3 regions of the Lelliottia sp. JS-SCA-14 genome follow, and region 2 is predicted to be linked to each of the others. Evidence: predicted binding sites of a transcription regulator. Region 2 holds the regulator's gene; each other region holds the start of a gene.
What was found. The regulator LexA, encoded in region 2, represses DNA repair genes until DNA is damaged. The targets are predictions, from matches to a motif close to TNCTGTATGTACATACAGNA.

Region 1: a site for LexA is predicted at 1,793-1,812, ahead of metR (HTH-type transcriptional regulator MetR). Genes of this name have one in related genera too.
Region 3: a site for LexA is predicted at 2,257-2,276, ahead of sbmC (DNA gyrase inhibitor SbmC). Genes of this name have one in related genera too.

Annotation. Positions count from the first base shown of each region.
Region 1 is NZ_CP141606.1:4,677,702-4,681,911, reverse strand. It holds gene U9O48_RS21865 (carboxylate/amino acid/amine transporter) at 21-920, shown strand; gene metR (HTH-type transcriptional regulator MetR) at 808-1,761, opposite strand; gene metE (5-methyltetrahydropteroyltriglutamate--homocysteine S-methyltransferase) at 1,878-4,139, shown strand.
Region 2 is NZ_CP141606.1:327,583-331,792, reverse strand. It holds gene U9O48_RS01515 (CsbD family protein) at 41-250, opposite strand; gene dinF (MATE family efflux transporter DinF) at 396-1,715, opposite strand; gene lexA (transcriptional repressor LexA) at 1,782-2,390, opposite strand; gene U9O48_RS01500 (diacylglycerol kinase) at 2,500-2,868, opposite strand; gene plsB (glycerol-3-phosphate 1-O-acyltransferase PlsB) at 3,023-4,210, shown strand, end outside.
Region 3 is NZ_CP141606.1:3,056,174-3,060,383, reverse strand. It holds gene sbcB (exodeoxyribonuclease I) at 1-806, opposite strand, end outside; gene dacD (serine-type D-Ala-D-Ala carboxypeptidase DacD) at 1,005-2,171, shown strand; gene sbmC (DNA gyrase inhibitor SbmC) at 2,292-2,765, shown strand; gene U9O48_RS14365 (FUSC family protein) at 2,864-3,922, shown strand; gene U9O48_RS14360 (DUF496 family protein) at 4,090-4,210, shown strand, end outside.

The DNA.
Region 1 (4,210 bases), 550 kb from region 2:
CTTTCTGAGAGACATGCATTGTGGCGCTACTCATTATCACCACTATTCTGTGGGCCTTCTCGTTCAGCCTGATCGGTGAATACCTTGCCGGACACGTCGACAGCTATTTCTCGGTGCTGATGCGCGTCGGGCTGGCGGCGCTGGTGTTCCTGCCGTTCCTGCGCCTGCGCGGGCAGACGCTCAAAACCATTCTGCTGTACATGCTGGTGGGCGCGATGCAGCTCGGCGTCATGTACCTGTTCAGCTTCCGCGCGTATGTCTATCTGTCGGTCTCGGAGTTCCTGCTTTTCACAGTGCTGACGCCGCTCTATATCACCCTGATTTATGACCTGCTGAGCAAACGCCGCCTGCGCTGGGGCTACGTGCTGAGCGCGCTGCTGGCGGTGGCCGGTGCGGCGATTATTCGCTACGACAAAGTGAGCGATCACTTCTGGACCGGGCTGATGTTTGTCCAGCTGGCGAACATCAGCTTTGCGATTGGTATGGTGGGCTACAAACGCCTGATGGAGATCCACCCGATGCCGCAGCACAACGCCTTCGCCTGGTTCTACATGGGGGCGTTCATCGTCGCGGTGGTGGCGTGGTTTATGCTCGGCAATCCGCAAAAACTACCGACCACCACGCTGCAGTGGAGCGTGCTTGTCTGGCTGGGCGTGGTCGCATCAGGGCTGGGCTATTTTATGTGGAACTACGGAGCCACACAGGTGGACGCCGGGACGCTGGGCATCATGAACAACGTTCACGTGCCCGCAGGGCTGCTGGTGAACCTGGCGATCTGGCAGGAACAACCGCACTGGCCAAGCTTTATTATTGGGGGGACGGTGATCCTGGCTTCGCTATGGGTGCATCGCCATTGGGTCGCTCCGCGCTCCGAACAAACGGCAGGTGGTCGCAAGCGTGATTCCGCGCTGAGCGAATAAAGGCCTCCGTCACCGGCTGGCGCTGCTCGCCATCGCGCACGGCGGCGTACAGTCGGCTCCACAGTCCCTCGCCCAGGGTTTTGGTCACTACCAGACCCTGGCGTTCAAAACTCTCCACTACCCAGTGCGGCAGCGCCGCGATCCCCATTTTCGCCGCCACCATCTGAATCAACAGCAGGGTGTTATCGACGCTCTTCAGGTTCGGGCTGATGCCTGCCGGTTGCAGGAAATGACGCCAGATATCCAGGCGACTGCGCTGGACCGGATAGATCAGCAGGGTTTCGGTCGCCAGATCTTCCGGCGTCACGCGGGTTTTCAGCGCTAACGGATGATCCGGGGCCAGCACCAGGCGCACCTCATAATCAAACATCGGCGAATAGTGCAGACCGCTGCGCGGCAGAATATCGGAAGTCAGGACCAGATCCAGCTCGCCCTGCTGGAGGGACGGCTGCGGATCAAAGGTCACGCCCGATTTGAAGTCCATCTCCACCTGCGGCCAGTTCTGGCGGAAATTCTCCAGCGCGGGCGTCAGCCACTGAATACAGCTGTGACACTCGATGGCGATGCGCAGGCGCGTCTGCTGCGGTTCATTGCAGGATTGCAACGCGCTGGCGATCTGCGGCAGCACCTGATTCGCCAGCTGCAGCAAAATCTCGCCCTGCGGCGTAAAGCGCAGCGGCTGGCTCTTACGCACGAACAGACGGAAGCCAAGGCGTTGTTCCAGATCGCTGAACTGGTGTGACAGGGCGGATTGTGTTTGATGCAGCGTGGCCGCAGCCGCTGCGAGCGAACCGCAGTTCCGCAACGCTTGTAGCGTTTTCAGGTGTTTTATCTCGATCATGAAAGTCCTTCACTTCGCCATGAACATTTTGCGCTTGAGGAATATACAGTACCTGCCAATTATAGATGTGTAAACATCTGGACGGCTAAATAACGAATTCCCTAAGAGGCAGCGACATGACAATTATTAACCACACCCTCGGTTTCCCTCGCGTTGGCCTGCGCCGCGAGCTGAAAAAAGCACAAGAAAGTTACTGGGCGGGCAACGCCACGCGTGACGAACTGCTGGCGGTGGGGCGTGAACTGCGCGCTCGCCACTGGGATCAGCAAAAACAGGCAGGCGTGGATCTGCTGCCGGTGGGCGATTTCGCCTGGTACGACCATGTTCTGACCACCAGCCTGCTGCTCGGCAACGTGCCGGCTCGTCATCAGAACAACGATGGATCGGTAGATATCGACACCCTGTTCCGTCTGGGCCGTGGCCGCGCACCGACCGGTGAGCCCGCCGCCGCCGCGGAAATGACCAAATGGTTTAACACCAACTACCACTACATGGTGCCGGAGTTCGTGAAGGGCCAGCAGTTTAAACTGACCTGGACCCAGATCCTGGATGAAGTCGACGAAGCCCTGGCGCTGGGCCATAAAATCAAACCTGTGCTGCTCGGCCCGGTGACCTACCTGTGGCTGGGCAAAGTGAAAGGCGAACAGTTTGACCGCCTGAGCCTGCTGAAAGATATCCTGCCGGTCTATCAGCAGGTGCTGGCTGAGCTGGCAAAACGCGGCATCGAGTGGGTGCAAATCGACGAACCGGCGCTGGTGCTGGAGCTGCCGCAGGAGTGGCTGGATGCCTTCAAACCGGCGTACGACGCGCTGGCAGGCCAGGTCAAACTGTTGCTGACCACCTATTTCGAAGGCGTCACGCCGAACCTCGACACCATTACCGCGCTGCCGGTGCAGGGCCTGCATGTGGATCTGGTTCACGGCAAAGATGACGTGGCGGAAATTCATAAGCGTCTGCCGTCTGACTGGCTGCTCTCTGCCGGTCTGGTGAACGGTCGTAACGTCTGGCGCGCCGATCTCACCGAGAAATACGCGCAGATTAAAGACATCGTCGGGAAACGTGATCTGTGGGTGGCGTCGTCTTGCTCCCTGCTGCACAGCCCGATCGACCTGAGCGTCGAAACGCGTCTGGATGCGGAAGTGAAGAGCTGGTTTGCCTTCGCCCTGCAGAAATGTGAAGAGCTGGCCCTGCTGCGCGATGCGCTGAACAGCGGCGACACGGCGGCGATCACCGAATGGAGCGCTCCTATTCAGGCGCGTCGTCACTCGACTCGCGTTCACAACGCGGCGGTGGAAAAACGTCTGGCGGCGATCACCGCCAAAGACAGCCAGCGTGAAAACGCCTACGAAGTGCGTGCTGAAGCTCAGCGTGCGCGCTTTAATCTGCCGGCCTGGCCGACGACGACCATCGGCTCCTTCCCGCAGACCACTGAAATCCGCGGCCTGCGCCTGGACTTCAAAAAAGGCAATCTGGACGCCAACAACTACCGCACCGGCATCGCGGAACACATCAAGCAGGCGATTGTTGAGCAGGAGCGTCTGGGTCTGGACGTACTGGTCCACGGTGAAGCCGAGCGTAACGACATGGTCGAGTATTTCGGCGAGCACCTGGACGGGTTCGTCTTTACCCAGAACGGCTGGGTGCAGAGCTACGGCTCCCGCTGCGTGAAACCACCGGTCGTCATCGGCGACGTCAGCCGCCCGGAAGCGATCACCGTTGAGTGGGCGAAATACGCTCAGTCTCTGACCGACAAACCGGTGAAAGGCATGCTGACGGGTCCGGTGACCATTCTGTGCTGGTCCTTCCCGCGTGAAGACGTGACCCGCGAAACCATCGCCAAACAGATTGCTCTGGCGCTGCGCGATGAAGTGGCGGATCTGGAAGCGGCCGGGATTGGCATCATCCAGATTGACGAACCGGCACTGCGCGAAGGTCTCCCGCTGCGTCGCAGCGACTGGGCGGCGTACCTGGAGTGGGGCGTGGAAGCCTTCCGCATCAACGCGGCGGTGGCAAAGAACGACACACAGATCCACACCCACATGTGTTACTGCGAATTTAACGACATCATGGACTCCATCGCCGCGCTGGATGCGGACGTGATCACCATCGAAACCTCGCGTTCCGATATGGAGCTGCTGGAGTCGTTCGAAGAGTTCGACTACCCGAACGAAATCGGGCCGGGCGTGTACGACATTCACTCCCCGAACGTGCCAAGCGTGGAGTGGATTGAAGCCCTGCTGCAGAAAGCCGCCCAGCGCATTCCGGCGGAGCGTCTTTGGGTTAACCCGGACTGCGGCCTGAAAACCCGCGGCTGGCCTGAGACTCGCGCCGCGCTGGCGAATATGGTGAAAGCTGCGCAGAATTTGCGTCAGGCGTAACCCAGCGACGAGGCAGCACTTGTAGGCCGGGTAAGGCGAAGCCGCCACCCGGCTCAATGTTGATGTTCGTG
Region 2 (4,210 bases):
CTCAGGGATTGTACTTCCGTGTACAACGGGTAGAACTCTGTTACCAGCGGTAGTCGTTGCGTTTTTCCCAGTCAACGACCTCTTTTTCCGCCTGATCTTTCGCGTAGCCGTAACGTTCCTGAATCTTACCGACCAGCTGTTCGCGTTTACCTTCAATGACGGTCACGTCATCATCGGTCAGTTTACCCCACTGTTCTTTCGCTTTACCTTTGAACTGTTTCCAGTTACCGCCGATTTCGTCTTTATTCATAATCATATCCTCATCGTTCGGTTATCACGTAAAATTCGTGTCGTCCGTTACGTTCATTTCTGCTGGACGTGATATTAATTGTAGATAAGGATTTGGCAGACGTTGAGAGATTCAGAATCTTTAACCATTTCGTCAAACGAAGCCACTACGCAAACCAGGTATTGTTGCGCCAGTGGCGCCGCCAGATCACCGCCAGAGAGAGGCCGCGCAGAGCGAGGAACACCGCCAGGGCCAGCCACAAACCGTGATTGCCAAGCCAGGGCAGCGTGAAAAGCGTCAGGGCAAAACCGGCCGCCGCGACCGCCATGCTGTTGCGCATCTCGGCCCCGCGCGTCGCACCGATAAACATGCCGTCGAGCAGATAGCACCACACCCCCACCACCGGTAAAACGACCTGCCAGAGAATGTAGTGATTTGCCAGCTCGCGCAGCTCAGGCAGCGAGGTTAAGAGCGCCACAATATTCGTTCCGAACAAAGCGTAGACGAGCGCAAAGCTTAGCGCCACCAGGCCCGACTGCCGACAGGCCGCCCGCCACACCTCCTGCAACTGCCCCGTTTCGCGCGCACCGTACGCCTGCCCTGAATGGGCTTCAACCGCATAGGCAAACCCGTCCAGCGCGTAGGCGGTGAAGGTCAGCAGGGTCATGAGGACCGCGTTCACCGCCACGATCTCCGGCCCGAGCCGCGCGCCGAATACCGTCAGCGCGCCAAAGCAGAGTTGCAGCAGCAGCGAGCGGAGCATGATGTCGCGGTTAAGCGCCAGCAGTTTGCGGATATTGCCGTGCCACGCGGTTTTCAGCATCGCGAGTGTGATGCCACGCATCGCCAGCACGCGTTTCACCATCCACAGGCCGATGAAGAAGGTGCCGTATTCCGCGACAACCGTCGCCAGCGCGGCCCCCTGCACGTTCATGTGCAGGCCCATCACCAGCCACAGATCGAGCACGATATTGAGCAGGTTTCCCACCACCAGCAGGATCACCGGCGCGCGGGCGTACTGTACGCCGAGCAGCCAGCCGAGCAAAACGAGGTTAGCCAGCGACGCCGGGGCGCTGAGCCAGCGGATTTCAAGGAACCGTCGCGCCTGTTCGAGCACGGCTTCACTACCGCCGACGACGTGTAGAGCCAGATCGATTAGCGGCGTACGCAGCAAAACAATCAGCAGCCCTGCGCCGAGCGCGAGGATCAGTGGCTGGACCAGCGCACGAGCCAGACGAACCGGATCTTTAGCGCCAAACGCCTGGGCCGTCAGCCCGGTGGTGCTCATACGTAAAAAGAGCAGCAGCATAAAGAGGAAGCTGGTCGCCGTTGCGCCGATGGCCACGCCGCCGAGATAAACAGGGGAATCCAGATGGCCAATCACCGCCGTATCGACCAGCCCGAGCAGGGGAACGGTGATATTGGAGAAAATCATCGGCAGCGCGAGACGCCACAATGCCTTGTCTGAGGGAGTCAGCAGAGACATGAGAAAGTACCGGGAAAGATAAGAGACAGTCAGGCTGCGGAAAGACCGCAGCCTGTCAGAGAGACATTACAGCCATTCGCCGTTGCGGATCACGCCCACAGCCAGACCTTCGATGGAGAAAGACTGTTCGCGGAGATCGACCACAATCGGGGAGAACTCGCTGTTTTCTGGCAGCAGCTGTACCGTGTTGCCCTGTTTTTTCAGGCGTTTCACGGTCACTTCGTCGTCGATGCGCGCAACCACAACCTGGCCGTTACGCACATCCTGGGTTTTGTGAACTGCCAGCAGATCGCCGTCCAGAATGCCGATGTCTTTCATGGACATCCCGCTGACGCGCAGCAGGAAATCGGCACTGGGTTTGAACATCGCCGGATCGACCTGATAATGCCCTTCAATGTGTTGCTGTGCCAGCAGAGGCTCACCTGCTGCGACACGGCCCACCAGTGGCAGACCCTCTTCTTCTTCCACCAGCAGGCGAATGCCGCGTGACGCACCCGAAACAATCTCAAGGACGCCTTTACGCGCCAGCGCTTTGAGGTGCTCTTCAGCGGCATTTGGAGAACGGAAGCCCAGACGCTGCGCGATTTCCGCACGCGTTGGTGGCATTCCCGTCTGGCTGATGTGATCCCGAATAAGATCGAACACCTCTTGCTGTCTGGCCGTTAACGCTTTCATTCCGCCCCCTGGGTGTATATACAGTTATGCTGTGAGTATATACAGTCAAAGGTGATTTTGGAATCAAAAACTGCACAAAAAACCAGAGACTTATTCGATTCCTGAAGGCTTATCGAAAATGTGACCAAAGAAGCGTGATCCAGGTGATGGCAGCGATGATAATCGCCAGCAGCACAGCGGCAGAGCCCATATCTTTTGCGCGGCCCGAGAGTTCGTGGAAATCAGACCCGATGCGATCCACCACCGCTTCGATAGCACTGTTCAGAATTTCCACTATCATCACCAGAAGGACTGAACCAATGAGAAGCACGCGGGTAATAGGATCAACATCGAGGAAACAGGCGATGATTACCGCGACGACGGCGGCAACCCCCTCCTGGCGAAAAGCAGCTTCATTGATCCATGCGGCGCGGAAACCTTTCCATGAATATCCGGCAGCTTTGATGATTCGGGTTAACCCAGTGGTATTATTGGCCATTAAAAGAACCTTTTCTTAGATTTAGCGTCAGTAACTATAGCTGTAGCGCATTGCCATGCAGCCTGAAGTATGACCGGTAACAACAGAAATTTTGCGCGCTTTCTGTTATCCTTGCGCCGCATTTGCATTATTAACCAGAGGCTTTACATCGTTTATGTCCGGCTGGCCACGAATTTACTACAAATTACTTAATTTACCATTAAGCGTCCTGGTAAAAAGTAAGTCTATCCCGGCGGAACCCGCGCTGGAATTAGGGCTCGATACCTCGCGCCCAATTATGTACGTTTTGCCTTATAACTCGAAGGCAGACTTACTGACGCTGCGCGCCCAGTGTCTGGCGCACGACTTACCCGATCCGCTCGAACCCCTTGAGGTCGACGGAACGCTGCTGCCGCGCTACGTGTTTATTCACGGCGGGCCGCGCGTGTTCACCTATTACACGCCGAAAGAAGAGTCGATTAAGCTGTTCCATGACTACCTCGATCTGCACCGCAGCAACCCCAGCCTGGATGTCCAGATGGTGCCGGTGTCGGTGATGTTTGGTCGTCGTCCTGGACGTCAGAAAGGCGAAGAGAATCCGCCGCTGCGCATGCTGAACGGCATTCAGAAATTCTTTGCCGTCTCATGGCTGGGGCGCGACAGCTTTGTGCGTTTCTCCCCTTCCGTTTCGCTGCGCCGCATGGCGGATGAGCACGGCACGGATAAGATCATTGCGCAGAAACTGGCACGCGTGGCGCGTATGCACTTCGCCCGTCAGCGTCTGGCGGCCGTTGGCCCGCGCCTGCCAGCGCGTCAGGATCTGTTCAACAAACTGCTGGCCTCGAAAGCCATTGCTCGCGCCGTCGAAGACGAAGCGCGCAGCAAGAAAATCTCTCACGAGAAAGCCCAGCAGAACGCGATTGCCCTGATGGAAGAGATTGCGGCCAACTTCTCCTACGAGATGATCCGCCTTTCCGACCGTATCCTGAGCTTCACCTGGAACCGTCTCTATCAGGGGATTAACGTCCACAACGCCGAGCGCGTGCGCCAGCTGGCCCACGACGGCCACGAAATTGTCTATGTGCCTTGCCACCGCAGCCACATGGACTATCTGCTGCTGTCCTACGTCCTTTATCATCAGGGACTGGTGCCACCGCACATCGCCGCCGGTATCAACCTGAACTTCTGGCCAGCCGGCCCGATTTTCCGCCGTCTGGGTGCGTTCTTTATTCGTCGTACCTTCAAGGGCAACAAGCTCTACTCTACGGTGTTCCGCGAATATCTGGGCGAGCTGTTCAGCCGCGGCTATTCCGTTGAGTATTTCGTCGAAGGTGGCCGCTCTCGTACGGGCCGTCTGCTTGAC
Region 3 (4,210 bases), 2.2 Mb from region 2:
CCGGCCAGATCGACCATAATTACCGCGTTGCGATTGTCAGGATGCCACGCCAGCGGGGCGACCCAGCTGGTATTCCCGCGCCAGGCACCAAACATCCCGGAGATATGCACCAGCGGTTTCATCTGCGGGACGTCAATCAGCGTCATCAGTTTCTGCTTGCTGCGGTGGCTGAGCAGATAATCAAAGAGTTTGGGCTGAGCGGTCTTCACCAGCTTCGCCATGGCGATAGTGGCATACACGTCCGCCATCGCATCGTGGGCGTTGCTGTGCTCAATGCCGTTGGCGCGCGTCAGATGCTCAAGGCGGAAGCTCGGCAAACCGTCGTCATTCTCGGGCCAGGTGATCCCTTCAGGGCGTAGGGCGTAGCAGGCGCGCATGACGTCCAGCAGATCCCAGCGCGAGTTGCGGTTCTGCCAGCTCCAGGCGTAGGGGTCGTAGAAATTGCGATACAGGATATTGCGCGTGACTTCATCATCGAAGCGGATGTTGTTATAGCCCACCACGCAGGTATTGGGCACGGTAAACAGGTCGTGGATGCGACGGGCAAACTCGGCTTCATTCACGCCCTTTTCGCGCGCTTCCTGCGGCGTAATGCCGGTGACCATCACTGCGCCGGGCTGGGGCAGATAGTCGTCGGCAGGCTTACAGTAAAAAACCTCCGGCTCGCCGATGATATTGAAATCCGCATCGGTGCGGATCGCCGCAAACTGCGAAGGTCGGTCCAGCGACGGGCTGGTACCAAAGGTTTCGTAATCGTGGAAGAGAAATGTGGGGAGCGCGGCGGAATCAGACACCAGTAATACCATCCTGTTGAAAAGTGACCTGGCTATGGTAAACGATCGGCGGCGACACGCCGAACAAAAAGCGTTTTTCAGCGCCAGTTTTGCGCGCCGCCTTCCGCTAAATCTCTGCGCGCCGTCACATTTTTTTGCAATTTAAACAGGTAACGAACTGAGATTTTCCGTAAAAAGGGCAACGATTTTAAATGACCTGAGGACATATCGTTGAAACGCCGTCTGTTTATTGCTGTTTCTTTACTCGCTTCGAGTATCACCTCCGCACTGGCTGCCGATCCCCTGGACTTTTCGCCGCAGCCGCCGGCCATTCAGGCCGGGTCCTGGGTGCTGATGGATTACACCACGGGTCAAATTTTAACGGCAGGCAACGAGCATCAACAGCGCAATCCGGCCAGTCTCACCAAGCTGATGACGGGCTATGTGGTCGATCGCGCGATCGACAGCCATCGTATTACGCCGGATGACGTCGTTACCGTCGGGCGCGATGCGTGGGCGAAGGGCAATCCGGTGTTCGACGGTTCATCGCTGATGTTCCTGAAAGCGGGCGATCGCGTGACCGTTCGCGACCTCAGCCGCGGCCTGATTGTGGACTCCGGGAACGACGCCTGTGTGGCCCTGGCGGACCATGTGGCGGGCGGTCAGCCGCAGTTCGTCAGCATAATGAACGACTATGTGGAAAAGCTAAACCTGCGCGATACGCACTTTGAAACCGTCCACGGCCTGGATGCGCCGGGCCAGCACAGCTCGGCTTACGATCTGGCGGTGCTGTCACGCGCTATTATTCACGGCGAGCCAGATTTCTATCACATGTACAGCGAAAAGAGCCTGACGTGGAACGGTATCACCCAGCAAAACCGCAACGGTCTGCTGTGGGATAAAACCATGAACGTTGACGGGCTCAAGACCGGTCACACCTCCGGAGCGGGCTTTAACCTGATTGCCTCGGCGGTGGATGGTCAACGTCGTCTGATCGCGGTTGTGATGGGGGCAGACAGCCCGAAAGGTCGCGAAGAGCAGGCCCGCAAGCTGCTGCACTGGGGCCAGCAAAACTTCGATACCGTGCAGATCCTGCGCAGCGGCAAACAGGTCGGGACGGAGCGCATCTGGTACGGCGACAAAGAGCAGATCTCTCTCGGAACGGATCAGGATTTCTGGCTGGCACTGCCGAAAGCGGAAGTCGCCAATATCAAAGCCAAATACGTGCTCGATAAAAAAGAGCTTGAAGCGCCGATTGCCGCCCATCAGCGCGTCGGGGAAATTGAACTGTATGATCGCGATAAAGTCGTTGCCCACTGGCCGTTAGTGACCCTGGAGCCGATTGGCAAGGGCGGTCTGTTCTCCCGTCTGAGCGACTATCTGCACCACAAAGCCTGACGCCTAAAAGAGCAGACTGGCACTCCTGCGAGTCTGCTCACATAATAAACATCTCGTATTTGCCGGACATAACGAATCTGCTTTATAGTGTATAAATATACAGTAATAAACGGAGGCAGTATGGACTACAGCATCAAGCAGCAACCTAAGCGTAAAATTGCCGGTTTTCATCTGGTTGGCCCGTGGGAGCAAACCGTTAAACAAGGCTTTGAGCAACTGGCGATGTGGGTCGATGGCAACAAAATCGAGCCCCTCGAATGGGTGGCGGTTTATTATGACAATCCCGATGAAGTGCCCGCCGAAAAACTGCGCTGCGACACAGCCGTGACCGTGCCAGAAGATTTTCAAATCCCGGCGAACAGCGAAGGGGTGATCCTCACCGAAATCGCGGCAGGGGACTACGCCGTCGCCGTAGCGCGTGTCGAAAATCATGATTTTGGCACGCCCTGGTACAGCTTCTTCAACAGTCTTCTTGAGGACAACCGCTACGGGATCGCGCCGAAGCCTTGCTTCGAGCGCTATCTGAATGATGGCAATGTGGATGGTTACTGGGATATCGAAATGTACGTTGCAGTGCAAAATAAGGCCGTTTAAGTCCGGGCCTGTTATTTGTAGGGTTTTTCTGTCGGACGTGATGCGTCCGGCAGAAAACACAGTACAATTGTGGTTTGCCGTGTAGCTGGAGAGCGGGTGTGCGTCCCGACAAATCATTAACTCCCTTTGAAATCCGTTTGTACCGGAATTACCGCGTCGTGCATGGTTGCCGTATCGCGCTGGCGTTTATTCTCACTTTCCTGCTGGTGAGGCTGTTCCACATCCCTGAGGGGACCTGGCCGCTCATCACGCTGGTGGTGATCATGGGGCCGATCTCTTTCTGGGGAAACGTGGTCCCACGCGCTTTTGAGCGCATAGGCGGCACTATTTTTGGCTCGGCGCTGGGGCTGATTGCGCTCAAGCTGGAGCTGATTTCTCTTCCCGTAATGTTGCTGTGGTGCGCCGGGGCGATGTTCCTGTGCGGCTGGCTCGCACTCGGTAAAAAACCGTATCAGGCGCTGCTGATTGGGATCACGCTCTCAGTGGTCGTCGGTGCCCCGGCAGGGGACATGGCGACAGCCCTGTGGCGAAGCGGCGATGTGATTCTGGGTTCTCTGCTGGCAATGCTGTTTACCGGCATCTGGCCGCAGCGGGCATTCCTGCACTGGCGCATTCAGATGGCGAACTACGTCACCGCCGTGAATCGCGTCTATCAGGCAGGTTTTTCGCCGAATCTGGTTGAACGTCCGCGCCTTGAAAAGCATATGCAAAAAATTCTCAACGATGTCGTCAAGATGCGCGGCATTATCGCGCCCGCCAGCAAAGAGACGCACATTCAGAAATCCATCTTCGAAGCCATCCAGACCGTCAGCCGTAATCTGGTGTGTATGCTCGAACTGCAAATCAACGCCCATTGGGCCTCGCGCGCCAGCCACTTCGTGCTGCTGAATGCGCACACCCTCAAGGAAACCCAGCAGATGACGCAGCAAACGCTGCTGACCATCGCTCACGCGCTGTATGAGGGGAACCCGCAGCCGATCCTGGCGAACAGCGAACGTCTAAACGAAATCACGGCAGAACTGCGGCAGCTGATCAATGACCATCAGGGTGACAATGTGGCGGAAACGCCCATCCACGGCTATGTATGGTTGAGCATGGAAATGGCGAGGCAACTGGAGCTGTTGTCGCATCTTATCTGCCGGGCGCTGCGCAAATAAAAAGCAGCCATTGCCTGTTGTGACGGCTGCTGCTTCGATTCAGCAGCGATTGGGGTTATGATAGGATCAAACGATATAGTCATTGTCATTCGCAGCGGCTGTCAGTAAGGTTATCTGCACAGCGGTTGCTTAACGAATCCGAATCTTACATTAGCAGGGGTATCAAAATGGAAACTACCAAGCCTTCGTTCCAGGATGTTCTGGAATTCGTCCGCCTGTTCCGCCGCAAAAACAAACTGCAGCGTGAAATCCAGGACGTTGAGAAGAAGATCCGTGACAACCAGAAAC